DNA from 4 places in the Lysinibacillus sp. NPDC095746 genome. Region 1 is predicted to be linked to each of the others. Evidence: riboswitches for the same ligand, from Rfam matches in the RefSeq annotation. Region 1 holds a riboswitch; each other region holds the start of a gene.
The links. A riboswitch is a leader RNA that binds a small molecule or an ion and turns the genes downstream of it on or off. The one in region 1 is predicted to bind cobalamin.
Positions count from the first base shown of each region.

Region 2: another riboswitch for cobalamin. It lies ahead of cobT (nicotinate-nucleotide--dimethylbenzimidazole phosphoribosyltransferase); the one in region 1 lies ahead of nikA (nickel ABC transporter substrate-binding protein).
Region 3: another riboswitch for cobalamin. It lies ahead of ACIQ7N_RS13055 (FecCD family ABC transporter permease); the one in region 1 lies ahead of nikA (nickel ABC transporter substrate-binding protein).
Region 4: another riboswitch for cobalamin. It lies ahead of ACIQ7N_RS08030 (hypothetical protein); the one in region 1 lies ahead of nikA (nickel ABC transporter substrate-binding protein).

Region 1 covers NZ_JBIWGL010000026.1:55,825-63,520, forward strand. Annotated here, with positions in the region: gene ACIQ7N_RS17990 (hypothetical protein) at 1-115, opposite strand, end outside; gene ACIQ7N_RS17995 (VOC family protein) at 283-696, shown strand; gene ACIQ7N_RS18000 (hypothetical protein) at 914-1,912, shown strand; cobalamin riboswitch at 2,035-2,227, shown strand; gene nikA (nickel ABC transporter substrate-binding protein) at 2,373-3,986, shown strand; gene nikB (nickel ABC transporter permease) at 4,058-5,011, shown strand; gene ACIQ7N_RS18015 (ABC transporter permease subunit) at 5,013-5,825, shown strand; gene ACIQ7N_RS18020 (ABC transporter ATP-binding protein) at 5,836-6,609, shown strand; gene ACIQ7N_RS18025 (ABC transporter ATP-binding protein) at 6,621-7,421, shown strand; gene ACIQ7N_RS18030 (C40 family peptidase) at 7,672-7,696, opposite strand, start outside.
Region 2 covers NZ_JBIWGL010000006.1:5,524-13,219, forward strand. Annotated here, with positions in the region: gene ACIQ7N_RS06020 (alpha/beta hydrolase family protein) at 1-520, shown strand, start outside; gene ACIQ7N_RS06025 (MarR family winged helix-turn-helix transcriptional regulator) at 635-1,084, opposite strand; cobalamin riboswitch at 1,322-1,498, shown strand; gene cobT (nicotinate-nucleotide--dimethylbenzimidazole phosphoribosyltransferase) at 1,613-2,668, shown strand; gene ACIQ7N_RS06035 (trimeric intracellular cation channel family protein) at 2,937-3,542, opposite strand; gene ACIQ7N_RS06040 (methionine gamma-lyase family protein) at 3,954-5,204, shown strand; gene ACIQ7N_RS06045 (MerR family transcriptional regulator) at 5,498-5,872, shown strand; gene glnA (type I glutamate--ammonia ligase) at 5,957-7,291, shown strand; gene ACIQ7N_RS06055 (CotD family spore coat protein) at 7,419-7,696, opposite strand, start outside.
Region 3 covers NZ_JBIWGL010000016.1:16,272-23,967, reverse strand. Annotated here, with positions in the region: gene ACIQ7N_RS13070 (precorrin-3B methylase) at 1-570, opposite strand, end outside; gene ACIQ7N_RS13065 (ABC transporter substrate-binding protein) at 618-1,616, opposite strand; gene ACIQ7N_RS13060 (ABC transporter ATP-binding protein) at 1,675-2,448, opposite strand; gene ACIQ7N_RS13055 (FecCD family ABC transporter permease) at 2,449-3,438, opposite strand; cobalamin riboswitch at 3,630-3,813, opposite strand; gene ACIQ7N_RS13050 (DNA topoisomerase III) at 4,215-6,389, shown strand; gene ACIQ7N_RS13045 (hypothetical protein) at 6,627-6,797, shown strand; gene ACIQ7N_RS13040 (GNAT family N-acetyltransferase) at 7,184-7,696, opposite strand, start outside.
Region 4 covers NZ_JBIWGL010000008.1:50,740-58,435, reverse strand. Annotated here, with positions in the region: gene ACIQ7N_RS08050 (MATE family efflux transporter) at 1-636, opposite strand, end outside; gene ACIQ7N_RS08045 (tyrosine-protein phosphatase) at 840-1,607, opposite strand; gene ACIQ7N_RS08040 (hypothetical protein) at 1,740-2,462, shown strand; gene ACIQ7N_RS08035 (ABC transporter substrate-binding protein) at 2,451-3,416, opposite strand; gene ACIQ7N_RS08030 (hypothetical protein) at 3,413-3,961, opposite strand; cobalamin riboswitch at 4,161-4,366, opposite strand; gene ACIQ7N_RS08025 (hypothetical protein) at 4,597-5,145, opposite strand; gene ACIQ7N_RS08020 (C40 family peptidase) at 5,690-6,901, opposite strand; gene ACIQ7N_RS08015 (ABC1 kinase family protein) at 7,311-7,696, opposite strand, start outside.

The DNA of each region.
Region 1 (7,696 bases):
GCTGCTCATCGACTTCAAATGTATCTTTAGTAAATTGTAGAGAACTAGCAGATACTAGCTCAACAGCATCCACTGGAACGAATAAAAGTAAAACAACAAAAACAATTCTTTTCATGTTCTCAAGCCCTTTTTAAGTGTATTGTTTCCAAACCTTATTCAAATATTCTACGTCGTTAGTAAAAAAACATTTGTCGAACAATTATTTCAATGACAAAAAGGGATATATTGGATTTTGTAGAATACTAGTAACCAACCTAAAATTTTTAATCAGGAGTGAGGGAATTGGAAGTTACGCAGCAAAATTCGTTATTCAGTAGGATTGGCTATCTCTATTTACCAGCTAATAATATCGATGAAACAATTGAATGGTACCAGAATAAGCTAGAATTTAAGCTTAAAACACCAAAGTTTCAGGATGATATTGGTTATGTAGCAGTATTAACACCGCCCGAAGGCTATGTTGTATTAGTCCTTGTAGAAACAAAGGATCATACAACAGCAAATTTTTTACGCGATGGTCGCCTGTATCAAACTTTTACGTTGAATTGTCCAGATCTAGAATTTACACATACCTCATTAAAGAATAATGGCGTAGAAGTTAGTGAAATTATTTGGCGTGGAGAAAATGCTAAATACTTTGTTGTTACCGACCCATCAGGTAATCATATTGAGGCTGCTTGGTCTATATGGGATTAAGTGATAAAAGTTGGTGCTTAGTACAAGAAGAATGATTAAACTTTTTCTGTAATCAAGTTTTTTTCGATAAGGTTGTTGCTAGCTAAAGGAGCAGATTAGTGAAAAAAGAATATATAAAAATAGTCAATTGTAAAAAATGCAGATGAGGTGAGGTAATGGTGTAATTGTTGTTTGATCACCAAAATGGCTTTGAAAATTGATATAGAGTGGTGATAAAGTGGACAATGCAAATGAAAATAAGCGAATTCTTTATGCGGTTTTCGAGAATGAAATTCAATTGCCTATCTTAGATATTACTCATCCCCTTTTCAACGCAAGTATTGATGAACAGGCGTATCATTTGAGCTGTCTTAAGTCAGCCAGGAGCATTGAATCATTAAAAAAGATGCCTGGCTTTATCCGCAACATCTTTGTGAAAATGTCGAATGTTGACAATTCCTATCTTAGCGGCATGCGTACTTTGCTGTACAAACTTGGCCCCGGCTTAAGCAAAGGGATAAAATTAGGTTTCCGGGATAAGTGGGCGGTGAAGCAAACTTCTTTTATGGGACTCCGAATCAGGCTGAGGGATCTTTGTCGGCGCCAGTCGGAAATTTTGCTACCCCAGCTTAAGCAATTCCCTGAACGGAACCTTTGTTTCTTCAATATCGCTGGAGGGGCCGCTACCGACAGTATCAACACCCTAATTCTCATTCAAGAATCGGACCCAGAATTACTTAAGGAACGTAAGATTGAAATCAATATTTTAGATATCGATACTTATGGCCCCAATTTTGCCAAGCGATGCATCGATGCTTTGAAGCAGCCAGGGGAACGCTTTCATGACCTGGACATTGCCCTCAATATTATTTATTATGACTGGAGTCAACCAGAGGCATTATTAAAGATGAGTTTAGAACGTTCCGACTGGATTCAACTCTGTTCATCGGAGGGTGGTCTATTTGAGTACGGTTCGGATGCAGCCATCATTGAAAATCTAAACCATTTCTATACTAACTCCCCGGCGGACGCTCGGGTCACGGGTTCATTAATTTTCGACCGGGCGCATGTAAATCCGGGATACCTGGGTTTTACAGAGTTTATTGGCGTGCAAATCCAATATCTTGGGCTAGAGGGATTGCAGCGGATTTTAACCCAAACCTCGTGGGTTTTGGAAAAATCCCATGAAATTGATACGGTCTATACGTTGTTTTCATTAAAGAAAGCTGACATATGAAGTAAAACAGGCCAAGGTTAAGCTACCTGGCCTTTGTGTGTTAGCCATTACTAGTAGGTTTTTATTATATTCAGAAAATAAAATTGACGCGAACATTAGAGCATGATATGTTTAATACTAATTTCATAGCAACCATTACAAGTTTGAGTGAAATAAGCTTTCATTCAATTAAAAGGAAAATGGGTGTAAATCCCATGCTGTCCCGCAGCTGTAAATGAGGAGTTTTGTTTCGATAACCACTGAGAAATTACTTGGGAAGGTGAAGCAAAATTATGATTCATGAGCCAGAATGCCTGCTTGTAAAGAGATTCATTGATGATCTACGAAAGATAGGGAGATGGATAGAGGCTTACTTATAGTAAGTTATTCTGTCCTTATTCTTTTGGAATAAGGTTTTTTTATGCCTTCTTTCAATCTTTAGATTCATTTAGTGCACCACAAACAAAGAAGGAGACATAAAATGAGATTGACAAAGTATTTACTACCTTTCACGCTTATTTTGATGTTCAGTTTACTCACTGGCTGTACAAGCAATGAAAAGGGAGAGACAGCATCGAAAAAACAGACAGACGAAAAAATGATAACGATTGGGTGGCCATTAGATGTAGGTCCATTAAATCCCCATACATATTTACCAAATCAAATGACAGCACAAGCAATGGTCTATGAATCATTGGTTGAATATAATGATGATGGAACGATTACGCCGAAACTAGCAGAAAGTTGGGACATCTCTAAGGATAAAACCTCTTATGTTTTCCATTTAAGAAAAGATGTTAAGTATTCTGACGGAACGTCTTTTAATGCAGACAATGTGATTCGTAACTTTCATGCAGTTTTAGCAAATCGTGATATGCATTCTTGGATGGGCATGGTTAATCATATTAAAGAGGTTGTGAAAGTGGATGACTTTACAATTCGTTTGCAATTGGATGAACCCTATTACCCTGTCTTAAACGAACTTGCCTTCGTAAGACCTTTCCGTTTTTTAGGTGATAATGGATTCCCTAAAGGTGATGCGACACAAGATTCAATCCAAACACCAATTGGGACAGGCCCATGGGTATTAACAGAATACAAAAAGGATGAATACGCTTTATTTAGTCGCAATGAAAACTACTGGGGAGAAAAACCTCTTGTAGAACAAATAAAAGTAAAAATTATCCCTGATTCAGAATCTATTTCGTTGGCCTTTGAAAATGAAGAATTAGATTTAATATATGGTCGTGGCATCATTAGTTTAGATAACTATACGTTTTTAAAAGATAGTGGGAAATATAAAACTGCTACGTCTGAACCTTTATCCACACGTGCGCTACTGTTGAATACACAGTCAGGTCCGTTAGCAGAATTAAAGGTACGTCAAGCGATTCAATATGTAATCAATAAGGAACAAATGGTTGACAGTATTACACATGGTACTGAAAAAGTGGCCAATACACTATTTTGGGATGCTGTGCCTTATGCCAATATTAATTTAGCGCCAATTTTATATAATCCGAAAAAAGCGCAACAATTGCTAGATGAAGCGGGATGGACGCTACAGAAGGGTGAAAAAATTCGCTCTAAAAACGGACAGCCACTAACATTAGATTTAATCTACATTGCAACAGATGCGATTCAAAAGCCAATGGCGGAACTCATGCAAGGTGAACTAGCAAAAATAGGGGTACAATTGAATTTAGAAGGCGCAGATGTGATGGTAGGTCTGCAAAAATTAATGGATAATCAGGTTGATATTAATTTCTGGCGTACAAATGGACCACCAACAGATCCACATAGCTTTGCTAATGAATCAGCTACACCAAACGCTAATGGTGTCTATGAAGCGAAATTAGGCTTACCAACTGCCAAAGAAATCGATACTAAAATTCATCAATTATTAGTAGGTACAGATGAAAAAGAGCGCGTGCAACTTTATACGGATATTTTAACAATGTTCCATGACCAAGCACTATTCTATCCTATATCTTACGAAACAAATAGCATGATTTATCAGCCATATATGAAGGATTTTGCGCCACGTGCCTCTGAATATGATCTTCCATATGCACAAATGGATAAAGAAAAATAAGTATAGAAGAGAGAGTATGTCGATCAAAGACAGCTCTCTCTTTATCATAGGATTGATTAGGAAGTGACAGCATGTATGAATCGACATGGATGTTTTGTTTAAAAAGAATTTTGACATTGCCGTTTGTATTATTTGGCGTATCCATCCTGACCTTTGTATTTATTCGTTTCGTTCCAGTAGAACCTGCGGAGGTCATTCTTAGATTGGCAAGAGTTGCGCCAACAGCAGAAGCCATTCAAGCATTGCGTGAAGAACTTGGAACAGACAAACCTTTTCTTATTCAATATTTACTATGGATAAAAGGCGTTTTGCATTTAGATTTTGGTACATCTTTTGTTAGTAAATTACCAGTAGCACATGAACTTTTCGCTAAATTACCAGCAACCATTGAATTAGCTGTTGCTGCATTTGTGTTAATTTTAGGATTAAGTATGCCATTAGGGATCATAAGTGCCTTGTATAAGCATTCCATCATCGATAAAATCATTAGACTATTGACGATCATGAGTGTTTCGATTCCAACATTTTGGTTAGGTTTTTTACTACTATATGTATTTAGTTTGAAATTAGGGATTTTCCCGACAAATGGAAAGGGCACACTAGCTCATCTAGCTTTACCCGCACTCGCACTAGCTTTACCAACAATTGGACTATTCGTTCAGTTTATCCGTACAACCATCATTGAAGAATTACAACAGCATTATGTTCAATATGCACAGCTAAGAGGATTAAAAAACTCTGTGATCCTCGTACGTCATGTTTTGAGAAATGCTATTATACCGCTATCTACTGTGTTAGGTATGACGCTTGGTAATTTACTAGGTGGTGCAGTAATTGTAGAACAGGTTTTTAGTTGGCCGGGACTCGGGAGGTATTTAATAGAATCCATTATTAACAGAGATTACCCAGTTGTACAATGCTATGTATTGATTATTGCTGTCATCTATGTGCTTGCAAATTTATGCACAGATGTATTGCATCGTCTATTGGATCCTCATCTGATGATGAAGGACAGGAGAGATTGAAGTGAGTCTATTACATAAAGAACGTGCAAATGTTAAAAGATTATTTAGTCTAACGATACTGCTGGTCATTGGCTTGTTGGGACTGTTTGCGCCAATTTTAATGCCCCATGACCCTTTAGCGGTCGATATATCAAAGAAATTTTTAGGTCCAACATGGGACTATCCATTAGGTACAGATCATCTAGGAAGATGTGTTTTCTCACGATTGCTTTTAGGTGTTCGCTATTCTTTAGGATCTGCGCTCGTTATTCAACTAGTAGCCATTCTTTTAGCAATCTTACTAGGTGCTTTTGTTGCGCTAAAAAGAGGGATGATAGATTATGTATTTATTCGAATATGTGATATTTTATTAGCTTTTCCTACACTTGTCCTTGCATTTGGACTTTTAGGTTTATTAGGTCCTAGCTTAAAAAATGTGTTAATCGCACTTGTTTTTACACAATTTATTTATTATTCAAGACTGATAAGAAGTTTGTTTATTGGGATGAATGAAAAAGATTTTATTCAAGCAGCAAAAATCAGTGGCACTTCAGGAATCAAATTAATCATACGCCATTATATCCCCAATTTACTGCCACCTATCGTAACAATTGTCGTATTAGATATAGGAAAGGTTATTTTAGAAATCGCAGGTTTTTCTTTTATTGGACTTGGCGTGCAGGCCCCCATCCCTGAATGGGGAATGATGGTGAGTGAAGGAAAACAATATATCCGTCAACATCCTGAGTTAATGCTTTATCCTGGACTTGCCATCGTCTTTGTTGTGCTATTATTGAATTATTTGGCAAGTAGTTTCAAGAATCTTGACCAATAAAGGGGGATTTATGGAGAAAGTTTTAGAAGTGCAAGACTTAACGGTAAAAATCGGTGAGAAAAATATCGTAAGCTCTATTAATATGACAGCCTATAAAGGGCGTGTCTTAGGGATTATAGGGGAAAGTGGTAGTGGAAAGACGATGCTTTGCCACGCCATCATGCAATCATTACCGGCTTCGGCGCAAATTACGCAAGGCCAAATTATCTACCAACAAGAAAATTTATTGAATGTATCAGCCACTAAATTGCGAACGTATCGTGGAAGGCATCTGTCGATGATTATGCAAAATCCGTCTATCGCTTTTGATCGTATTCAAACAATCGAAAGCCATTTTCGCGAATCATTAAAAGCTCACTTTGTAATGACTAAAAAAGAAATGAGACAGATTGCCCTTGATGCTATGGATAAAGTCAATTTACCTAATCCAGAACAGCTTTTGCACTATTATCCTTTCCAATTAAGTGGCGGAATGTTACAACGAATGATGATTGCTTTGTCATTGGCGATACAAGCTTCTGTCTATATTGCAGATGAGCCAACGACAGCCCTTGACACAGTCAATCAAAAACAAGTATTAACATTATTTCATCGTATTCGTTCGGAAACGGAAGCTGCTATTATTCTTGTAACGCACGATATTGGTGTTATTGCTGAGCTAGCTGACGATGTAGCCGTGATGTATCAAGGAGAAATAATTGAGCACACGAATGTCTATGATTTTTTTGATGCACCTCAGCATCCCTATACTAAAAAACTTTTACAATCGAGAATTATGTTTTAGAGGTGAACAATATGACGCTGCTAGAAGTGAACAATATAGAGATGCAGTATGGTCACAAACCATTCATGTTCAAACGAGGACGGAAAGCCCCTGTATTACAAGAGGTGACATTTTCGCTTCAAGAGGGTGAATGTTTAGGAATCGTCGGTCAAAGTGGTTCAGGCAAAAGTACATTAGGCCGCATTATTTTAGGAATTGAACGACCAACAAAAGGGGAGGTTCTATTTCAAGGTATTAATGTTTACGAAGCAACGAGTAAGCACAAAAAAATAATTCGTAGAGATTTACAGGCGGTCTTTCAAAATAGCTATCATTCATTTAATCCGAAGCAGACGATTTTTGAGATAATAGAAGAACCTCTCCTTAATTTCGAACGCTTCAGTAAAACAGATAGACAACATAAAGTAAAGGAATTACTAGACTGCGTGGAGTTAGAATGTTCAATTGCTCAAAACTATCCTTCACAACTTAGTGGCGGGCAACAGCAACGTGTCAACATCGCAAGAGCTCTTGCTTTAAATCCAAAATTGATTGTCTTAGATGAAGCCATTAGTAGTCTTGATATGATCTTGCAGAAGCATATTATACAATTACTTCAAACACTTCAAAAAGACAGGCAACTTGCTTATATTTTCATCTCTCATGACTTACAAGCAACACGTTTTATGTCAGACCGAATCCTCGTGATGCAGCACGGTCAGCTAGTTGAGGAGATTGGGAAAGATGGAGCATACAAGCATCCCGCATCTCTAGAACTTTACAATGCTATTTTGCCATCGCATCCCCGAGAACGAACTATTAAAAATACGTAAACTATTACGCTAGCAACTATTCGCATACTTGTCGCCATTTTTGGGTCAAGTGATGCCTTATTGTTTTATGAAAATCTTAGCCATCATCGCATTTATCTAAATGCAGCAAATTTTTTAAGTCAGTACAATTGTACTGGCTTTTTTTATACGCTAGCGCTTGGAAGTGTGGGGGAGTGTGAAATGATAGTGCCTGCAAATAAAAGAATGCAAAAAGGCATCTCATCCATAGATGAAACACCTTTACTTGAAGTTATTGAGCTAATCGTTGGAGGAAG
Region 2 (7,696 bases), on a different contig from region 1:
ATATGGAGGTTCGACAGCTGCTCAAGCATTGTTGGATGATAGCAGGATTTCTGCAGGAATCAACATAGATGGACCTTTACATGAACCGGTGGCCATCTCAGGTTTTGAACAACCTTTTATGTTTATTTTAAATGAAGACTATCTCTATCTATCCGATGAAGAAATTCAATATACGAATATCACCTCGGAGGAATTTCAAAAGTATCATAATAAAATTACAGAGCTTGCTGATTTTCACTATAAAGAGGGAATAAAGGGAGACACTTTTATGCTTACTTTTATCGCAGGAGATCATTATACTTTTACAGATTTCCCCTTCCTATCTCCTTTATTGTCATGGAATATTGACGTAAATCAATTTCATCAAGTAATGAATCGATATATATTGGCTTTCTTTGATCACTATGTGAAAGGTGCAGATTCTGATGTATTGCTTACTAAAGAGAAAATGGAAGATAAGTTTTACTATTATAAAACTAATATAAAAAGTGATTTAACGGATGAAAAAATAAATAGCTAAGTTTTGTTAACTGAACAGTTGTTTTCTCCTCCGTGTAGGACATCCAAAAAGAAAAACTCCTTTATAGTAGATGGAGGCGATTGCTTGTCCACCTACTATAAAGGAGACTATATCTTAACGCTCATTGTCTTTTTTAGTCTCGACAATCTTACTTAATGTATCAAGAACATTTTTTAACTCTTTTAGACTTACTTTCGAATAATATTTTTCTACAAGAATGTCGTCAATTTTTTTTAGAAGCTGATGAAACTCTTTGCCCTTATCCCCAAGATAAATAAAGGTCTCTCTACGGTTGATTGAATTCTCTTGACGATAGATCATTTTCATTTCTTCGAGCTTTGAAATTACTTGGCTAACTGCACTTTTGGAAATATCAAAATGATTTACGATATCTTTCGCAATGACCGGCTCATGGTGAATGATATAAGACATAATAATTTCTTGTTGAGGCGTTAAGTGAAAGTTCGCTAGTTCCTCAACCTCTTTGGTTTCTTGTAAAACTAACAACTTGAATTGTTCGAATTTTTGATTAATTTTGTCTGTAATTATTAAATAGTCATGCACAGATGTATCATCCCTAATTCATTTTAAAGGTTTATAATTAAGTTGATTTTACTTAACTATTTATATATTTGTCAATTATTAAAGATAAAAATTTAACTATCTCTAATCATAGTTGTTTAAATAGAACCTTACACATTTGATTCATTACGTAAATATAATATTTCGCTTTCTAGTCATAGAAATATACAATTCCACTAATATATTGACACAAAAACTACTTTGACGTAGATTTAAAGTAATTGCATAAAAGCATTAGGTGCCCATTGCGGGAGAATAGGGAATAAAGTGAAAAGCTTTAGCGGTCCCACCACTGTAAAAGGGAGTTTCATAGAGAATGCCACTAGCATCGTTCTGGGAAGGCTCTATGAAATGTTGAAATTGAGCCAGGAGACCTGCCTATCTGCTTCGGTTATATAGACGATGGAAAAGTCTGTAGTTTATTTGTTATGGAATAAACTACAGGCTTTTTATTTTTTCTCTAAATCATTCTTCAAGTTACAAGGGCAAAAAAGAAAGGGGAAATTTTCAATGCAATTATTACAACAGACGATTCACAACATTCAAAGTGCTGACTACAAAATGATGGAGAAGGCACGGGAACGCATAGATGCACTTTGCAAGCCACCTAGAAGCTTGGGGAAACTGGAGGCCCTTGCTGTGCAACTATCCGGAATTACAGGCGAACTATTTCCTGCGATTGATAATAAAGCAATTATTGTCTGTGCAGCAGATCATGGTGTTTGTGATGAAGGGGTGACATCTAATCCACAAAATGTGACAGTCTTTCAAACATTAAATTTTCCTAGAGGAGGAACTGGTGTCTGTGCTATCGCAAAAATCACAGATGCAAAAATTGTTACAGTTGACGTTGGCGTAAAAGAAGATATTCCTCTTGATGCTGGTGTTATCGTAAAAAAAATTAAATATGGCACGGACAATATGGCAAAGGGACCTGCTATGTCAAGGGAAGAAGCCATTCAATCTATTGAAGTAGGAATTGAAGTAGCTACGGAAGAAATAAAAAATGGGATAAATGTACTCGGGACAGGTGAAATGGGTATTGGTAATACAACACCAAGTGCTGCCATATTATCGGTTCTTCGTGAATGTCATCCGAATGAAGTGACAGGCTTCGGTGCAGGTGTTGGACCAGGGGGGATAGCGCATAAAGTACAAGTCATTTATGATGCTATTGCATTAAATAAACCAAATCGCGATGATGCTATAGATATTCTTGCAAAAGTTGGTGGATTAGAAATAGGCGCTATGGCTGGGGTGATACTTGCTGCCGCTGCACATCGTAAACCTGTTGTTATTGATGGTTTTATTTCTACCATCGCTGCCCTTATCGCTTACGAACTTGAACCTAACGTAAAAGACTATATCATTCCTTCGCATGCCTCTGAAGAACCAGGTGCAAAAATTGCCGCTGAAATGCTCGGAGTTGAACCGATGTTACAGATGAATATGCGATTGGGGGAGGGCTCTGGTGCAGCTTTAGCCTTTCCTATTTTGGACGCAGCGTGCTCTATGATGAAAAATATGGCTACTTTAGAAGAAGCAATGTTGCTGTTGAAAAAGTAACTTTATTTGCAGATCACGGTGTGTGATAAACGAAGTCATGGATAGAACCGTCAAAATCGTGGATAGAACAGCCGAAGTCGTGGATAGAACCATCAAAATCGTGGATAGAACAGCCGAAGTCGTGGATAGAACCATCAAAATCGTGGATAGAACAGCCAAAGTCGTTGAATAGAACGGTCAAAGTGATGGAGAGAACCGCTAAGAAAAAATGAATTTAAAAATTCAAGCCCAAATCTCAGATTTGGGCTTTTATTATGCAACAGTATAACTATGCTCGATTCAACTTCCGTAACGGTAGACGCCATTTCTTCATATATGAAAGTATTCTAAGTACTGTGATCACACCAAATAATACATATAAAAAGATATCCCCTGAAAATAGTTGAAGTCCTATGATAAGCCCGGCTAATGCTGCCCAAACACCATAGATTTCATCGCGGAGGACTAATGGTTGTCGTCTAGCTAATAAATCACGAATAATTCCACCACCTGACCCTGTTAAAACAGCAGCTACAATAACGGCACTAATAGGCATGTCGAGCTTCACAGCATAAAGGGCACCTTGAATCGCAAATGCCGATAATCCAATAGCATCAGTGACATTGCCCCAACGATGCCAATGCTGAATGAGTCGATGTGGAAATAAGAAAAAGAGCGTAATAGCTGCAATGGCAATTTGGAACATTCTATCCTGCCCCCACAGTGTTGTTACAGGTAAACCTATAAGTAAGTTTCGTATAGCTCCACCACCAAAAGCAGTTACGATACCGAGTATATATACACCGAATAAATCGTATTCTTCCTCCATTGCAATTATTGCCCCGGAAATTGCGAAGGCAATTGTGCCAATGATACTAAAAACCTCCCAAGCCAACCCTTTCACCCCTTATGTGAATAAATCATTTTATGTTGTTGTGGATTAGTTACTGTATCTACAAGTTTTCGAAAAAAAAGCATCGACTTATAATTTGGAATTATCAGATACTAAATAATTTATTATAGCAAAATTAAAAAGATTAAGTTCGTAATTTAACTTCTTTTCGGCAGAAGTATTCCAGCTCTATAGGTGGTGAGATGAATGCGGATTTAAGTTACTTCAGGGTATCCAAACATCTGTGCCTTGGCACAAAAGACATCGCTAAAAAGAAATGAAAGCCTCCGTCGGATGTCACGCAATTATGAGTCATAATTGATCTTAGTACTTAATAAAATTGGCAAGCTTTGCAGGCAAGCTCGCAAATTGTTAAGATAAGATTTGAACAAATGTGAAATGGAGAAGAACAGTATGACTTTTACAACCAATTTATCAGAAGAAACACTAGCATTAGCTGCTAAAATAGAAGAAAAGGTACGCCCTTTTCATGCAAAGGTAGAAGACATGGCGTTCTTCAATCAACAAAAAGTGCTTGCCGCGTTCCGAAAGCATCAAGTAAGTGACTATCATCTACACCCGTCTAATGGTTATGGCTATGATGATGAGGGGCGTGATAATCTAGAACGAGTTTATGCAGAGGTCTTTGGAGCGGAGGCTGCCATTGTACGTCCGCAAATTATTTCTGGTACACATGCAATTACACTTAGCTTATTCGGAGTACTACGTCCGGGTGATGAATTACTTTATATTTCGGGTCAGCCTTATGATACATTACAATCAATAGTTGATGGTGGCGATAAAGATACTGGCTCGTTAAAAGATTATAAAATCGGTTATAGCCATGTGGATTTAATCGATAATCAAGCGATCGATTGGGAAGGTGTTGCAGCTGCAATTACACCAAACACAAAAATGATTGCTATCCAACGTTCGAAGGGCTATGCAACACGCCCATCCTTTACCATTTCGCAAATTACAGACATGTGTGCAAAAATCCGTGAATTAGCACCGGATGCAGTTATTTTCGTTGATAATTGCTACGGTGAATTTGTTGAGGCACAGGAACCGACAGAGGTTGGGGCTGATTTAATAGCAGGCTCACTCATTAAAAATCCTGGCGGTGGCTTAGCGAAAATTGGTGGTTATATTGCTGGCCGTGCAGATTTAGTAGAAAAATGTGCTTATCGTATGACATCACCAGGTATAGGTGCTGAAGCAGGAGCAACATTAAATACGCTTGGTGATTTCTATCAAGGATTTTTCCTTGCACCACATGTTGTATCTCAAGCCTTAAAAGGTGCGATTTTCACGGCTGCTATGCTAGGAGAAATTGGTATGAATACATCACCAAGCTATGATGCTAATCGTACAGATTTAATTCAATCGGTTTCTTTCCAAACTGCGGAACAAATGATTGCTTTTTGCCGTGAAATTCAAGCGAATTCACCAATTAATGCGCATTATGCACCTGAGCCCGCTTATATGCCTGGCTATGAGGATGATGTCATCATGGCAGCTGGAACATTCATTCAAGGTTCTAGTATTGAGCTTACAGCAGACGGTCCTATTCGTCCGCCATTTACAGCATTTATTCAAGGTGGGTTAACATACGAACACGTAAAATTTGCAATTTGTAGTGCTGTTCAAAAAATCCAAAAATAGGTAAATAAAAAACTATTCAAAATTTCTATTTTGAATAGTTTTTTATTTATAGATGAAATGTTGAAGATATCATTTTTTTAAAACGTAGAAATGTAATTAAGACATCGGACGCCCCGGGGGAAGCACCAAGTCGGAACGTAAATCAATCTCCACGTTAGGATAATAATCTTCGTTTTTTATAATTTTTAGTCATTTCGAAAAAATTATTTTAATTCATGTCAGGAAACCTTACATGAGTGGTTGACAGTGTAAATTTTTCGTTATATTATTAGCAGGTATTGGAGGGGACTTAAATGAGTCGTGAAATTAGACGAACTATGCCGTTATTATCTATGAATATCGTAATGCAATTGACCGAGCTGTCGGCACGTCAGATTCGTTATTATGAAGAACACCATTTAATTGAGCCGCACCGAACAGAAGGTAACCGTCGAATGTTTTCATTAAATGACGTCGATGTATTGCTAGAAATAAAAGATTACTTGGAACAGGGTATGAACATGGCAAAAATTAAAAAGCTGTTCGCTAAAAAGAATGAACCTGTTTCAACAGATGAACCAAATTTAAGTGACTCAGAATTGCGTCGCATCATGCGTGAGGAAATGCTTCAAGCGCAGCGCATGCAAAAATCATCCATCCGTCGTGGGGATTTATCTCGATTCTATTAATAAAAAGCAACATCGTTAATTACTTTATTAATAGGGTAGGGTAATGATAAAAAAGCTAGACATTTTATAGGAGTGTGGAAAACTGTGGGTAAATACACAAAAGAGGACATTAAACGTCTAATCGAAGAAAAAAACGTAAGCTTTATTCGTCTACAATTTACAGATATTCTTGGCACAATCAAAAATGTTGAGATTCCTGTAAGCCAATTAGACAAAGCTCTAGAAAACAAAATGATGTTTGATGGCTCATCTATTGAAGGCTTCGTACGTATCGAAGAATCAGATATGTATTTATATCCTGATTTGGATACTTTCGTAGTGTTCCCTTGGACTTCTGAAAAAGGGAAAGTAGCACGTTTCATCTGTGATGTATTCACTGCTAAAGGCGAGCCATTTGCTGGTGACCCACGAAATAACTTAAAACGTATCCTTAAGAAAATGGAAGACATGGGCTTCACAAGCTTCAATTTAGGGCCTGAGCCAGAATTCTTCTTATTTAAATTAGATGCAAAAGGTGAACCGACACTAGAAGTAAACGACCATGGTGGTTACTTCGACTTAGCACCAACTGATCTTGGCGAAAACTGCCGTCGTGATATCGTATTAGAGTTAGAAGAAATGGGCTTCGAAATTGAAGCATCTCACCATGAGGTAGCTCCAGGACAACATGAAATTGACTTTAAATATGCAGATGCAATTACAGCTTGTGACAATATCCAAACGTTTAAATTAGTTGTTAAAACAATTGCTCGTAAACACGGTTTACATGCTACATTTATGCCAAAACCATTATTCGGTGAAGCAGGCTCAGGTATGCACTTCAATGTCTCATTATTTAAAGGTAAAGAGAATGCATTCTACGATGAATCTACTGAACTAGGTCTTTCTGAAACAGCGATGCAATTCATGGCGGGTGTCCTTGCTCACGTTCAAGGCTTCACAGCTGTGACAAACCCTACAGTTAACTCTTATAAACGTCTTGTACCGGGTTATGAAGCGCCATGTTATGTAGCATGGTCAGCTCAAAATCGTTCACCACTTATCCGTATTCCATCAGCACGTGGTCTTTCAACTCGTGTAGAAGTACGTTCTGTGGACCCATCTGCTAATCCATATTTAGCGATGGCTGTTATTTTAGAAGCTGGTCTTGAAGGTATTCGCCGTAGCTTAACACCTCCAGCAGCTATTAATCGTAACATTTACGTAATGTCTGATGAAGAGCGTAAAGCGAATGGTATCGCAAACTTACCAGCAGCACTGGACGATGCTTTAGTATTACTTGCTCAAGATGAAGTAGCGCAAGCAGCTTTAGGTGAGCATATCTATGCAAACTTTAAAGAGGCAAAAGAAATCGAGTTTGACATGTATCGTACAACCGTACACCAATGGGAACGCGATCAATATTTAAAAATGTACTAAAAATAGTAACCGAGTACCTACTATAGGTGCTCGGTTTTTCTTATGATTAAGTAAAGATAGAACTAGGTAAGCAGTATGCTATAAAAAAATGAAGCGATGAGGTATTTCTAACCTCATCGCATATTTTTTAATAGCCCATATGATGATGACCCATATGATGGCCCATGTGATGGTGGCCCATGTGATGGTGGCCCATGTGATGGTGTCCCATATGATGATGTGGCATATGGCAAGGATCAGGTGGCATCTCGCAAAGTGTATGAGTTTCGCAACATTCTTCCACTACACATTCAGTGCAAGGGAAATGATATTGATGATCAATTATATGTTTGTTCACTGTTGTAATATGTGCTGGATGTACATGAGGTACGACCGTATGGATGTAATTAGTGCGAACAAATTCCT
Region 3 (7,696 bases), on a different contig from region 1:
CTGTAAAAGATTTTCGATATGCTGTACAGATACTTTTTTCATAAATAGCTCCCCTGCCTGTGCATGTTTACCCATTGGAACAGCGCCTAAATATACATCGAAGCTATCTTTCTGATATACAAGCCCAATATCATCATAAACGGCATTATAGCAAGCTGATGCACAGCCATTCATATTAATGCAAATTCTGCTGGGTACTTCCAAACCTTCCAGCCGCTGGTACAGCTCCTCTGTAATCTGTGCTGCCTCCATTTTATCGCCATCACATAAATCACAAGCCTTCATAGCTACAATCTGACCTTGCTTTGCAATATATAAGCCCACCTTTTCCAACTTCCTTTTGGCCGTCGTTAATTCTATTGTCGGTATAGATAGTAGTATACTGTAGGACGCAGAATATTTAATAGCCCCCCTCACTCCGACTACCTCCGCGATTGTTTGAAATTGTGCGGGTGTATAATGTTTGTTGATAATGCCAGGGCTCACAGCAAGACGCGTAAATTCACCTTCTCTGTTTAACTTAGCAAATGTTTTTTCAGGAATATTATGGCTAAAAGCATTTATAGTCATTTTTACCCTCCTAGGAAAAAAGCTAGCACATGGCTAGCTCTTCTTCTTTATTGAAAGCTTTCTGGATAAAATCCTTGTGCCAAAATTCGAATTGCTTCAGCCGCACGAACACCTTCAGATGCTGCTGATAGTGGTAAAATAACGAAACGCCCGTTTACTACCGCTTCCGTTTCTTTTAGTGCCGGATCATTTTTTAGGAAATTAATTTTTTCTTCAGCAGTAGTTGAACCATAATCAATTACAACGATAACTTCAGGGTTGCGCTCAACTACATCTTCCTTTGAAACGGTTGTCCAGCCAGACTCAACATCGCCGAATATATTTTTTCCACCTGCTACTGTCACAAGTTCATTCATGAAGTTTTGTGCAGCTGTGAAAACTTCTTTCTCACCACTATCAAATACAAGAATACGTAAATTACCCTCCTCTTGCGGAAGCTTCGTACGAATGTCCTCTACATCTTTTGTCATTTGCTTAATTAATTTTTCTCCACGCTCTTCCACATGGAATATCTTGGAAATATTGCGGATATCGTCGAAAATATCATCTAACTTAGGATTTTTAATGCTTGAAGATGTATGTAAATAAGTGTGGATGCCAAGTGCTTCTAGTTCTTCTGGTGTTCCGACACCCTTCTCACTAAACCCACTTTTCCAGCCTGCATATAAAAAATCTGCTCCTGTATCAATCACTTGTTCCTTTGTTGGGTATTGTTCAGCTAATACTGGAACTTTTTCATACGCTGCTTGTAACGGTGGATAAATTGCATCATCTAAATATGCTGTTCCGACCATTGAATCCTCTAAGCCTAACGCTAGCATAATCTCTGTCACATGCTGATTTAAGCTAATGGCCTTTTTTGGTGCTTCCGAATAGACTTGTGTCGTATCGTTATTGTCAACCGTTACTTCCGTTGCTCCAGCTTTTGCTGGTTCTACTTGTTCGCTTTTCGATAATGATTCCTGTTTTTCCTCGCTAACACAAGCTGTTAACATACTTAGCATTGCGATTGCAAGAACAAGCCATACGCTTTTTAATGTCTTCATGTCTACTTCTCCTTTTTTCTAACTCATCTATGGAAAGAAATCTAAAACTCTTAACTAACTATAAAAATTGCTCAGATATATAATAAATATGCGGCTTTTTCGTGACAGGATGGACATTAACTTCCGCATGTACACTAAACACCTTTTGTAGCAATGAGGGTGTTAATACATCAAACGGAGTTCCATATGCCGCAATTTCTCCGTCCTTTACAACATAAATTTTATCGCAATAAGTTGCTGCAATATTTAAATCATGCAAGGCTACAATGACCGTGATCGGCAAGCCCCGTATTAAATCCATGAGCTGGAGTTGATGCTGAATATCTAAATGATTCGTTGGCTCATCTAATACCATGACCTTAGCCTGTTGCGCCAATGCCCTTGCCACAACGACCCGTTTTTTCTCACCTCCAGATAAGGAACTAAAAGTACGTTCACTTAAATGCAGTACCCCTGCTTGCTGCATCGATTCCTCAACAATAGCTAGGTCTTCTTTTGTATCTACTTCCAAAAGCCTTTTATGCGGTGTACGTCCCATTGCCACAAGATCCTTAACAGTAAACTCAAATAGCACTGGTGTTTCCTGCCCTACGACGGCAAGTTGCTTTGCTACCACCTTTGAAGATTGCTTGTAAATATTTTCATTAAATAAAAATACTTCTCCCTCTTGAGGTTGTAACATACGGTACATATTTTTTAATAGGGTCGATTTCCCACTGCCATTAGGGCCAATTATGCCTACAAACTCGCGTTCTTGAATATGTACAGAAACATTGTTTAATATTTTCACCTGCTGCACGGCAAAAGTAACGTTTTTTGCAACGTATACCATTTAATTCTCCTCCCCGAATGAATACATTTGCTTACGCAACATCCATATAAAGAATGGGCATCCGCATAAAGCCGTAATAATTCCAATCGGCATTTCCTCAGGTGCAATCACAATGCGCGCAGCTGCATCAGCCCATATTAAAAATATCGCACCAATTAATGCACTAACTGGCAGTACAAACTTATAATTTGAGCCGACAATCATGCGTACGATATGTGGAATAATCAGGCCAATAAAGCCAATTGCACCACTTACAGCAACAAGGACACCTGTTAATAGGGAAATTACTAAAATTAGTAGCAATCGAAATTTCTCTAAATTAACCCCTAGCGTAACAGCAGATTCTTCGCCAAGTAAAAGTAAATTCAAATGGCGTGCATGTAGACGTAAAATTATGTAGACGATCGTTAAAACTACGAACGGAATCATTATATTCACCCATTTCGCTCCGGCCAAACTTCCCATCATCCAATAGATCACTGCCTTTATGCCTCCCTCTTCCTTCGTCATCATCAGCATAAAATTCGTCATTGCTGACAAAACTAGTGACACGGCAATTCCGGCTAATAATAAGCGAACAACTGAAATTCGTCCCCCAACTCGTGCTAAGAAAAACACAATCAGTACTGCAATTGTCGCACCTATAAAAGCAGCAAATGATAGCGCATACATACCTAAAAATGAAAAAGTGCCAAGTAAAATAACAGATGTAGCCCCGACAGATGCACCGGAAGATACCCCCAAAATATAGGGGTCCGCGATTGAATTACGAACTAAAGCTTGAATAGCAGCACCCGAAATAGCAAGCCCCGCTCCGACTATTATGGCAAGTACTACGCGGGGAGTACGAATTTGCCATATGATGATTTCCTGTGAACGGCTCCAATCCAATGTAATGCCAAGTGGGTTGAACGGGATATGCGATAAAATAATGCGCCATACAATACTAGGTGTAATAGACACAGAGCCTACCATTATCGCTAACGTCATAGATATTAGAACGACACCCGTTAATACGACTAAAAGTAAGTTAATTTTTCTTGTTGTTGGATTCTTCAAAACGCTCTCCTCTCTTAAATCAAAGGGCATAAAAAAAATCCCCTTATCTACAAGAGGATGTCATAGTTAAATAAAGGGTGTCGATTCCCAGTCACTACAACCATCCTCGTGGTTCTATGTAAGTTTGTTGACTTTTATTGGCAGGTCTCCTGGCTTAGGTTCATCATCTATACGCCTTCCCATAGCTCGCTACAGTGACATATTGTATAGACTCTCCATTACAGTTGCGGGACAGCACCGGATTTGCACCGATTTCCCTTTTAAGCAAACGAACAAGTCATTCGCACCAACAAAATAATATTTTATTAAGTTATAAGAGGAACAATATCAGAATATTTTCCAGATAGCAATTATATTATTTATTACAATCAAGTAAAAGTGGTGATAAACGAGCTATTAATAGCTATAAAACAGAACTATTGAACATTAATTATTATTAGAAAAATAAATAAATTTAGATAGTGATTTATCTTACCATACTATACAAATTCCTCACAGTACACTATGAGTAATCGCCTTCTTCTCTATATTTAATATCAGTGTGGATAATCCGGTGTTTTAAATTTGACTGAATTAAAATGTCTAAAAGACTAACTTAGAGTTCTTAATAAAAGATGGACACAAATATTAATATAACCGTTATCCTTAAAATTCATTTATAATTATTAAACATAAAGTTGTAATTATTATTAATAGGAGAAGTGCATATGAAAATAGTAATTGCAGAAAAACCAGACCAGGCTGCAAAATTAGCTGCCCCCTTTTCTTTTACAAAAAAACCGGGTTATTTCGAAGTTAAGCCAAACACCTACTTTCCAGCTGGAGCACTTATCACATGGGCGATTGGACATCTATGTGAACTGAAAGCCCCGGAAGAATATAATTCTACATGGAAAAAATGGACATTAGAAACATTACCTATTATTCCAGATCGATTTGAATATAAAGTGACTAAGTCAAAGTATAAACAATTCAATGTAATTAAAAGTTTAGTAAAAAGATCAGACACTGAAGAAATCATTATTGGTGGTGATGCTGGGCGTGAAGGTGAATTGATTATCCGTACCATTTTAAGAGTATGCGGTGTTAATAAACCGATGAAACGTCTATGGATATCATCTTTAACAGAAAACGCTGTAAAAAATGGGTTTGCTAATTTACTACCAGAAGAGAAGACACGCGATATTTATTTTGAAGCACTAAGTCGTTCATGTGCAGACTGGCTAATTGGTATTAATACATCCAGATTATACACGGTACTCCTCAAAAGAAATGGCGTGAAAGATGTATTTTCAATTGGTCGTGTACAAACACCTACACTTGCACTAATAGTAAAAAGAGAGCATGAAATTGCAAATTTTAAATCAGAACCATTTTGGGAAGTAGAAACAGAGTTTGATTTCGATGGAAAATTGTTAAAAGCAAAATGGCATAAAGATAACATTTCAAGAGTTCAAGAGGAACGACAAGCTATTGCGATTGCTAATTTCTGTCTCAATAAAAATGTAGAAATTAATAGTATTAAAAGAGAAACAAAGGAATATGCTCCCCCATTGTTATTCAACTTATCTGCATTACAAGCTACAGCAAACAAAGCTTATAAATTGTCACCACAAAACACGCTGGATATTTTACAAAAACTTTATTTAAAGGGTGTTGTTTCCTATCCAAGATCTGATTCACAATTTTTAACGAATGAAGAAGCCAAAACACTACCAAAGATACTAGAGCATTTAAGTAAAATTGATAAATACAAAGGTCTTCTTCCGCCACCGACAAGTTCAATTATGAATAATAAAAGATATGTGAATGAAAAAAAAGTAACCGATCACCATGCAATTATTGTTACTGAGCAAATACCAGACGTAGCAAAGCTAAGTCCAGAAGAAGAAAAAATATATGATTTAATTGCAAGACAAGTCATTGCAGCACATTACAACAATGCCATATTTTCTTACACAACGATTCATTCACTTGTTGATAAACGTGCAGAGTTCATCTCTAAGGGCAAAGTGCTAATAGAAGAAGGTTGGCGTAAGGTTATTTATCATTCTAAAGATAACTCACCTACAGACAAAGATGAACTGCTCCCCCTATTACATGAAAATGAGCAAGGTATCGTTGCGAAAGCGAACGTAAAAAAAGGTGAAACCCAGCCACCAAATCGTTTTTCTGAAGGAAATTTGATTACCGTAATGAAAACAGCGGGTAAACATTTAGAAGATGCGGAATTAGAAAAGGTCCTATCGAAAACGGAAGGATTAGGTACTGAAGCTACACGCGCTGGAATTATTGGTACATTAAAAGATCGAAACTATATCGAAGTTAAGAAAAACCAAGTCTTCGCAACGGCTAAAGGAATGTTACTCATTGAGGCACTTGGTGAAAGTATCTTAACGTCCCCTTCCATGACAGCCAAATGGGAGCAACGACTATCTGAAATAGGTGAAGGCAACGCTTCTCCTAAAGCATTTATAGAACAAGTAAAAAAGCTTGCTGACAAATTGATTTCAGATGCTAACAAACGTGAAAAGGAATGGGCATTTAATCAAAATGCAGTCGATAAAATCACTGCAAATAATCCGTATACTAAAAAATATAATAAAAGAAAAACAGTTGTTGGGAAATGTATTCTTTGCGAAGGATCAATCATAGATCATGGCACTTTTTACGGTTGTTCAAATTATAAAACAGCAAATTGTAAATTCTCGGTTTCAAAGAAACTTTTAAGAAAAACTATTTCACAATCGAATATGAAAAAACTCTTGGCAGCTGGTGAAACAGACTTGATAAAAGGATTTAAAAAGGGCGAAAAAACTTTTAATGCCCACCTTATTTGGGATAAAAAAGAGCGTAAGATTAATTTTAAATTTCCACAATAACTTATTGAAAATCGTTTGTATAAATTAAAAATAAAGATTAGTCTATGCCTTGATAGGCAAAAAGAAAGAGCATGTTTTAAAAAAGGAATAATCAAAACATGCTTTTTCTATATTTTATTGTCATTCTATAAAAAGTTTGATCATTTCTATGATCGCGAACGAAAGAACCCGCCGAAGTGACGGAAGAATCGGTCAGAGCGACGGATGGAACTATCGAAACGACGGAAAGAATCGCGAATGACTGAAGAACCCGCCGAAGTGACGGAAGAATGGCCAGAGCGACGGATGGAACGGACGAAACGACGGAAAGAATCGCGAACGACGGAAGAACGCGCTGAAGTGACGGAAGAATCGGCAGAGCGACGGATGAAACCATTGAAACGACGGAAAGAATATTTCCCCCATTAAAGCCGCCCTTCAATGAGAAACATGCCAAGGACAATCCCTCAGCCAATTTTCAGTGCTTCTTTGGAAAAACCTCCACTAATCGGGAACCATTTTAGAGATTCAGGCGTAAATCGAGCAATTGGAATTGCTGTGAATGATGAAATACAGTAGCTGAATTAAAACAATGTATTGCATTGGCTCTCACTTACCATACTCGAAAGCATCTACCAATGCTCGGGATATAAAGAATAAACATTCAAACATTTTTCGGTGAAATATAGTAATGTCTATATTTTTTAGCAAAGCCTCACTCACTACTTATCATAATGTTTTTATAGCAACTTTAGACCTTTTGTTGTTTCAACGTTACTCCATTCCTGTTCCTCTATTTTACGGTGGAATAATTTTCACACATTCTTCACTTGTTTCTCAAAGTATTCATTTTGCAAAATACCCATATGAACGATGTCATACCATGTACCATCTCTAAATAGACTTTGTCTACTGCTTCCTTCCTGAATAAACCCTATCTTGTTGTACAAACTAATAGCTTTATCATTAAATGAAAATACTTTTAGGTAAACTCGATGGAGATTCATTTCGTAAAAAGCATAATCCAGTAGTAATTTCAATCCCTCTGAACCATATCCTTTTCCCCAATATTCCTTTTCACCGATGTCAATAATACATTCAGCATTTCTATTTTTATAATCAATGTTGATTAATGAAACAATACCAATTGGTGATTCCTTTCCTTTTTCAACCATAATATAGCTTTTCCCTGCATGAGTGCCCAAAATAACATGATCTACAAAATCTTTCGTTTCTTCCATCGGATAAACATCTAAAGATGGGTTCGTGGAATGCATAACTTCCACATCATTTCTCCATTTGTGATATAGTTCTGTATCTTCCTTGGT
Region 4 (7,696 bases), on a different contig from region 1:
AACCGCTAATCCCCTACTTACAACCGAAGAAATAGCCGCTCCTTTTACACCTAACTCCGGTAATCCTAGGTTACCAAAGATTAAACCGTAGTTTAATACAACGTGTAGCACATTCATACCTAGCGATACATACATCGTTTGCTTTGTCCATCCATGAACACGGATAATCGCTGCTAACGCATTTATAATTGCCTGTAAAAAAATAAAGCTTCCTATGATTGCCAAATAGCTTTGGGCATATTTAAGCACTTCTCCTTGCAAGTTCATCATGGTCATTAAATGACTCGAAAAGAAGAAAAATAAGACACTCATCATTAGTCCAACGATCAAATTCATCGTTACTGCTAAAGCAGAAATTTTCGCAGCTTCAAAAAAGCGCCTTGAACCTAAGTATTGAGATACAACAATGGAAGCACCATTACCAACTACCTCAAGTATTAAAATGGCAATATGAATATACTGATTAGCTGCACCAACCCCTGATACGGCATTATCTGATAAAGCACTGAGCATAAAAGTATCTGCTAGTCCCATTAACATAAATAAAAATACTTCTAAAAATATCGGCCACGTTAAATGGAACAAGCTTAACTTATTTGTCTCTTTTATATCACTTTCTCTTACTGTGTCTGACAATTTCAACTTCTCCTATACGCTTCATAAGAATTTTACGGGCAGTTATTTCGGTACAGTTAAATGACTACCCGTTACAGCATGATAAAAATATATAGTATCTTATCATAAATTTTTAAGGTGTAAAGAGTTTTTATAATGAAACATTATGAAGCTAGTATAATACGTAAAAACCCTCTCACAATTTTATGCGAAAGGGTTTCTTATCATATTAAGTAATGATCCTGCAATTGCTTACGTTTTTTTGTTGTTAAACCAAACTCTTGCTCTAAAAAAGCAGTCTTAGAGCCATATCGATTATCCATTGCATCAAATGCCGCTTGTAAATAGTCCTCACGGGCCGACATTAAAGCATAAAATTGCTGCAATTCTTGATCGCTATAACCCAGCTGAATTGTCTGAGCCATTCGTTCTACTAAGGGACGTAGATGTACATTTGTATCTAAATAGTCCTCCATGATTGTTTCCTCAGGTACATCTAAAGCAAGTAAAATAAGTGCGCTGCCAATACCTGTTCGATCCTTTCCAACCGCACAATGATGAACAAGCCCTAAATTTTCAGGATGCTGAATCGTTGCTATTAACTTTTTAAACGAGTCATTATTAAAAGGCATTTGCGCATAAAATTCTCGGAACATCTCTGGGCTTACAACCTTATAAAAATCTTTTCCACCAGTGTTTGTAGGCATCTCAAAAGCATGATTTCCCTTTGCCGGTATTTGAATATACTTGGCATACGGAAATATCGGATTAGGATTATTTTGAGCCTCATGGTTGTCTCGATAATCAAAAATTGTTTTCACACCTAGCGTTTTAAATAGCTCCTTATCTGCTTTCGTCATTTTACCAAGTGCTGCTGAACGATAAATCAAACCATTCTTAACAGTACGCCCATCTCTCGACTTATAACCACCCATATCACGAAAATTATAAACTGCTTCAAACGGAACAATCTTCATATCAAACTGTTTCACTCACTGCACCTCTCTCTGTTAGCAAGCATTCTTATCTCTATATTATAGAACAATTCGATATAATACCAATTTTCGCACTAGGGAATGTCACACGCTACTTTGAACGCGGAGGGGGGATTTTAGCGATCTTTATTGAAGCGAGGAGAAGGCCGTTACCTGATCACTTTTTCATCAAAGCGGAGTAGTTATCCACCTTACCTGATCATTTTTTTCATCAAAGCAGAGCAGTTATCCACTCTACCCGATCACTTCTGCTTCAAAGCGGATCAGTTATCCACCCTACCTGATCACTTCTTCATCAAAGCAGAGCAGTTATCCACTCTACCTGATCACTTCTTCATCAAAGCGGATCAGTTATCCACTTCACACGATCACTTTCTCTTCAAAGCGGATCAGTTATCCACTCTACCCGATCACTTTCTCTTCAAAGCGGATCAGTTATCCACTTCACACGATCACTTTCTCTTCAAAGCAGAGCATTTATCCACTCTACCTGATCATTTCTTCATCATAGCGGACAAGTTATCCACTCTACCTGATCACTTCTTCATCAAAGCGGATCAGTTATCCACTCTACCTGATCACTTTCTCTTCAAAGCGGATCAGTTATCCACTCTACCTGATCACTTCTGCTTCAAAGCGGATCAGTTATCCACTCCACACGATCACTTCTGCTTCAAAGCGGATCAGTTATCCACTCCACACGATCACTTCTGCTTCAAAGCGGATCAGTTATCCACTCCACACGATCACTTCTTCACCGAAGAGAAACGGATTTTTACCCGGGTATTTCACTATTATCCGGCAAAAAAGCTGCCCTTGATAAAGGACAGCTCCAAAATACTATTTAAATAACTCAGGGTATACTGCTTTTGCGATTAACTCAACTGCTTCTCCAATACGCGGACCTGGACGATTTGAAATATCAGTATCTATAGAATAAACCGCTTTATTTTGAATAGCAGTGATTGAATTCCATCCATCACGGGAAAGAATTTCTGCCGCTGGGTCTTTCACATAGTTTACTGTTGTTAAAATAACATCTGGATTTTTCGCAATAATATCTTCCTCAGATACCTTTACCCAGCTTTTAAGGTCAGCAAAAACGTTGTTAACATTTGCAGCATTTAAAATCTCTTGTTGGAATGTACCAGAACCAGCTGTATAGATGTCTGGCTTTGGACTAATTTCTAAATAGATATTTTTCGGTTCTTTCACATCTTTAACTTTCGCTTGGACATCGGCAATTTTACCTTTAATATCTTCATTTAACTTGTCACCTTTATCTTTGATGCCCATAACCGTTGCGACTTGTTCGATATCCCCATAAACATCATCAAATGATTTAGCTGATTGAATGGCAAACACTTTAATACCTGCATCCTCAAGGCCTTTTAATGCATTTAAATTTTCTTCATCTTTACCAGTCGTATAGGCAATTACGACGTCTGGCTTTAACGCTAAAATACGCTCACTGTTGAATTTTACAGAATCAGAAACACGCTCAATTTTTTGCGCTTCTTCTGGATACGTATCAAACTCCGTTGCACCTACGATTTCATCTCCCACACCTAGAGCAAATAAAATTTCTGTATTACTCGGTTGTAATGAAACAATAGTTTTAGGAACTGCATTAAACTCTACTTCTACACCACGGTCATCCTTAACTTTATAGCTAGTAGTTTTCTCAACTTGTTGATCTTCCTTAGAAACCGTTTCTTTTTTTGCATCCTCTTTCGTGCCGCAGCCAACTAATACAAGGGCCAGCATCAACACAGAAAGCCATTGTAGCTTAAACATTTTCTTCATTTCATTGATTCTCCTTTTTTCTTTTTCATCGGGTATGACTTACTAATAAACGGTATTTCAGCAATACCAGCATGCTGATTCATATAGACAGCCATTACAAAAAACACATTGGCTAGCAATCCTAAATAATCAAAGAGAATAGCAGGTACTTCCCGTTCTTCAGATACTTTGTGCAAAACACGGTATGATTTTTTCGCCTCACTACGGCATACATGTAATGCAGTAGCAGCCCCTGTCCCTTGAGGTAATACAAAGTTTTGTATTTCATCCTTAACATGACTAACATAGAAATCATAGCGATCACTTAGCCAAGTCAAATCATCTTCGGTTACCGCCAATTTACCTCGTACTGACCCATTTACATGGTAAGCCATTGGTAAAATGGCTAGTAAATCATCTGCTACTACCTCCACAGTTTCCCTTTTTACCGCCGCTAAAGCGACACCAATATGTGTTGTAAGGCTATCTGTTCTAATTTCAAAATCTACCGTTGATGCCTTTTCACGCATAAATGGATAACAAGAATAACGTGCATCTTTTTTCAAATCTAAGTCCCCGCTTTCCTTCGTGAAAAATTCTACTTTATTCACACCTTCTTAAGATTTCTTCCGGTGAAAGATGAGTGTACATAAAAAAACGTTGTTCCCATTCCTAAGGAAACAACGAAAATAACATAAATAGTGTCATATAGACACGGTATAGCCTATGTATTTGCCGCATATTCTCCTAGCTTCCGAAGAGTTATCATACGTTCAAACAAAGGTCGGTCTCCTGGCTTGTACAGTTCACTACATTCAATCATGTTGTACGTCATAAAAACCTTCCCATCAGCTCATTCGACAGTGGTATATCTTTATGATTCCTGTACTTACAGTTGCGGAAACAGCTTCGGTTTTTCACCGAATTCCCGATTATGCTATAGTTCAGCACCCTTATTCTGCAAGAATTATTCACTTGTTATGCAGTTTATCATAGATTAATAGGAAAAAATAGATGTGGAATTAGAATAAAACAAATACGATGGGTAAAGATCATGCAGGTATCACCATATGCACGCGGGTGTTTTCATTACCCCACGGGCATTTCATATGCTCATGCAGGTATTATATTTCATAGATAGATGGTATAAAAGCTATCTCTCAACGAAAGTATTTGCGCAAAAACAGCTATTTTACAGCTTTTAACCGATTGCATTCTTATATTTCTTTTTGTATTTACCATCTTCTTCCTCTTCGATTAATCGCTGTGCAATCTCTAGTAGTTTCGGGTCTTTCGTTTCATCGAATAGCTTTTTAAAAGATACAATAATATCATAGCGTATCGATGTCGGGTGCTTTTCGTCTAAGCATATTTGAAATCTTTTAGCCAAATATGACACGACTAAATCTCTTTGTACCTGCCCTGCTAAACCTATTCTCCAAATCGCCTGCAAAGTTTGCCTCGCAGTTTCTGTTCTTTCATCATACGTTACTGCCCAAATCTTTAAGAAGTCCTCTAATACTCTTTCTTCAGGATCACTTTTTGCCGCCAATGCGCATAAAAATTGTGCAGCACTTGCACGTACATGTCCATTTCTATATGTAAGAGCTTGAACAAGTTGTTCCCAAACTGAATATGTCCAATCAACTGGTTCCTGCATAATTTTCATTAATTCTTCGTATGATTTGTATTGAATATCAAGGTCACGCTCTGTTAAATTACTAAAAAGTTGCAAAATCTCTTTTTCCATGATTCATCCCTACCTTTATGAACGCAAAAATGGCAAACTTGTTGTATTAATTTCCATCATTCGTTACTTTACTACTACGAAACTAAAGTCACAAACAGTTTAATTTCAAAGTGAGATTTCTAATTATATTTCAAAATTATCAGAAATGAGTATCAATATGCAAGAAAACATTTCTTTCGGCTATAAAGACACATCCTTTATAATTGGAATTAGCCTGCTATGAATCCAGCGAAATACGCTATAAAGATGACAATCATTTATATGGATAATTGATGCTATACCTTACATCGGCTCTATTTTCATTTTAGTAACAGGTAATATAGTTGTAAATATATCTACTTATGTAAATTTATTCATCTTAGATGTTATTTTACTCATTATTCATCGAGTAGTCGAGCCTTAAATTAATGGATTTATATCCGGCTATATGATTTTTACTCGGAAGACCTTAAATACCGTCAAATAATAAAAAAGGTCATCTTTGTAATTTTTTTTTACAAGGATGACCTTTTCGCTATTTAAATCGTCTATATAATAGTAGGGCTTATTGAATACGACCGAAGCCTACTAAATATTGATTCCACCAATCAAGTGATTCAATGACAACACCTTTATTTTGAGCATCGATCATCGTGTTATTTCCTAAGTAAATACCTACATGCGCTATGCCTGATCCATAGCTGAAGAATACTAGGTCACCTACACGTGCTTCACTTGCTGAAATACGTTGTGTTGCTAAATATTGCTGTGATGCTGTACGTGGTAAAGATACGCCTGCTTGTTTGTAAGACCATTGTACAAGACCTGAACAGTCAAATCCTGTTGATGGGTTGCTACCACCCCAAACATAGCTACGGCCTAAGAATTGCTTTGCAGTTGAAATGGCATCACCTGAAGATGCAGTACCTGAACCAGAACCAACAACGACTTTTTGTGGTGCTTTTTCATTGTTCGCTTTACCACTATTGTTAGCGTTGCTAGTATTACTGTTACTAGTATTATTGTTAACGTTGTTATTTGTTGCTTGTACTACTGGAGTAGCTGCTTGAAGTGCACGTAAACGAGCTGCCTCTTCCTCTGCTGCTTTACGTTCTGCTTCTAAACGTTCTTCTTCTTGTTTCGTTGCAATTTGTGCCTTTAATGCAAGAGATTTCGCTTCATTTTCAGCTTTTTTCACTTCCATTTCGCTTTCCTTTTGTTGAAGCTCTTGGAATTGCTTTTGAAGCTCTTTTTGTTTTTCATCTAATGTTGTTTTTTGTTTCTCTAAGTTAGCTTTATCCGCTTCTTGTTGATCTACTAACTCTTGGTCAGCATCCATTAATGTTTTTACCGCTACGACACGGTCCATTAAATCTGCAAAGCTTTTTGCTTCCAGAACAGCATTTAAATAAACGCCCACAGTATTATCTTGAGCTTGGTATGCAGCCATACGATCATTTAAAATCGCTGAACGTTGCTCAATACGTTTTTTAGTATCTACAATATCTGCATCAACTTCTTTAATATCTGCTTGTACTTTGTTAAATACTTTTACTTTTTCATCGATCTCTTTTTGTAGTTTAGTTAATTCTTCTTGTAGCTTTTTAACCTCTGTATCTATCTTCGCTTTCTTATCAATCATTTGTTGAGATGTTTCTTCTGCATGCACTACGGTTGGTTGAACTGTATTAAATAATAAGCCGCCAGCTAGTGCTAATGCTAGCACCATCGACTTACGCCATTTATTGCGCTTACCCACGTTATTCTTTCCCTTCATTAGTCAATTTCGCTCTTAGTATTTTAATGTAATCACTGGAACGATTTTTTTATTTTCTCTTATATTTTATTAGCCTTTTAAAGTTTAGCATTATTAGCATAACTTTTATACTATTTCACGGCTTTTTAATCGTTTAGTAAAACTCGCAACATTCTTGTAATATTCATGTAAATTCTATTAAATTCTACAAAACTACATTTTATTCTACATAACAACGTTTTTAACTGCTTTACCATTAGACCCAAATTCTGTTTTGTAATGTTTTTGTAATATTCCACGAGAACATTTACCCATTATGGCTCGATAATGACATCCGTAATCGGCTAAAAGAATTTAAATAAAAAAAGGTAAGGGAGCATTTCCCCTACCTCATCTTGTCGCAAATAATGTGTTTCCAAGCTGGTGCTTCCTATTGCCTCATAGAACGTAGCGCTTGGATAGAAAGGCGTACTAAAAGAATGGCACATAAAAACAAGCCCAAGTATGCAGCTGTATTTAAGTAAACAGCGTACGCGTCACGAATAAATTGCGAGATCGCTAAAAGTGCTACAGAAATAATCCCAAAGGTAATACCTACGAGAAGTAAGACTAAACGGGAAAACAAATTTGTAATAAAACGAGCATTATCCTCATCCGAAAAAACATCGTGATGTAACGTAATTTTCCCGCTCTCCACCCGTTGAATGAGCTGATTAACTCGTCTAGGCATTTTGTGCAATGCCGGAATAAGCATTGCTAATTCTTCTTGTAAACGTTCCTTCGTTGCCATCGGTTCTTTAAATGGCTTAAGGAAGG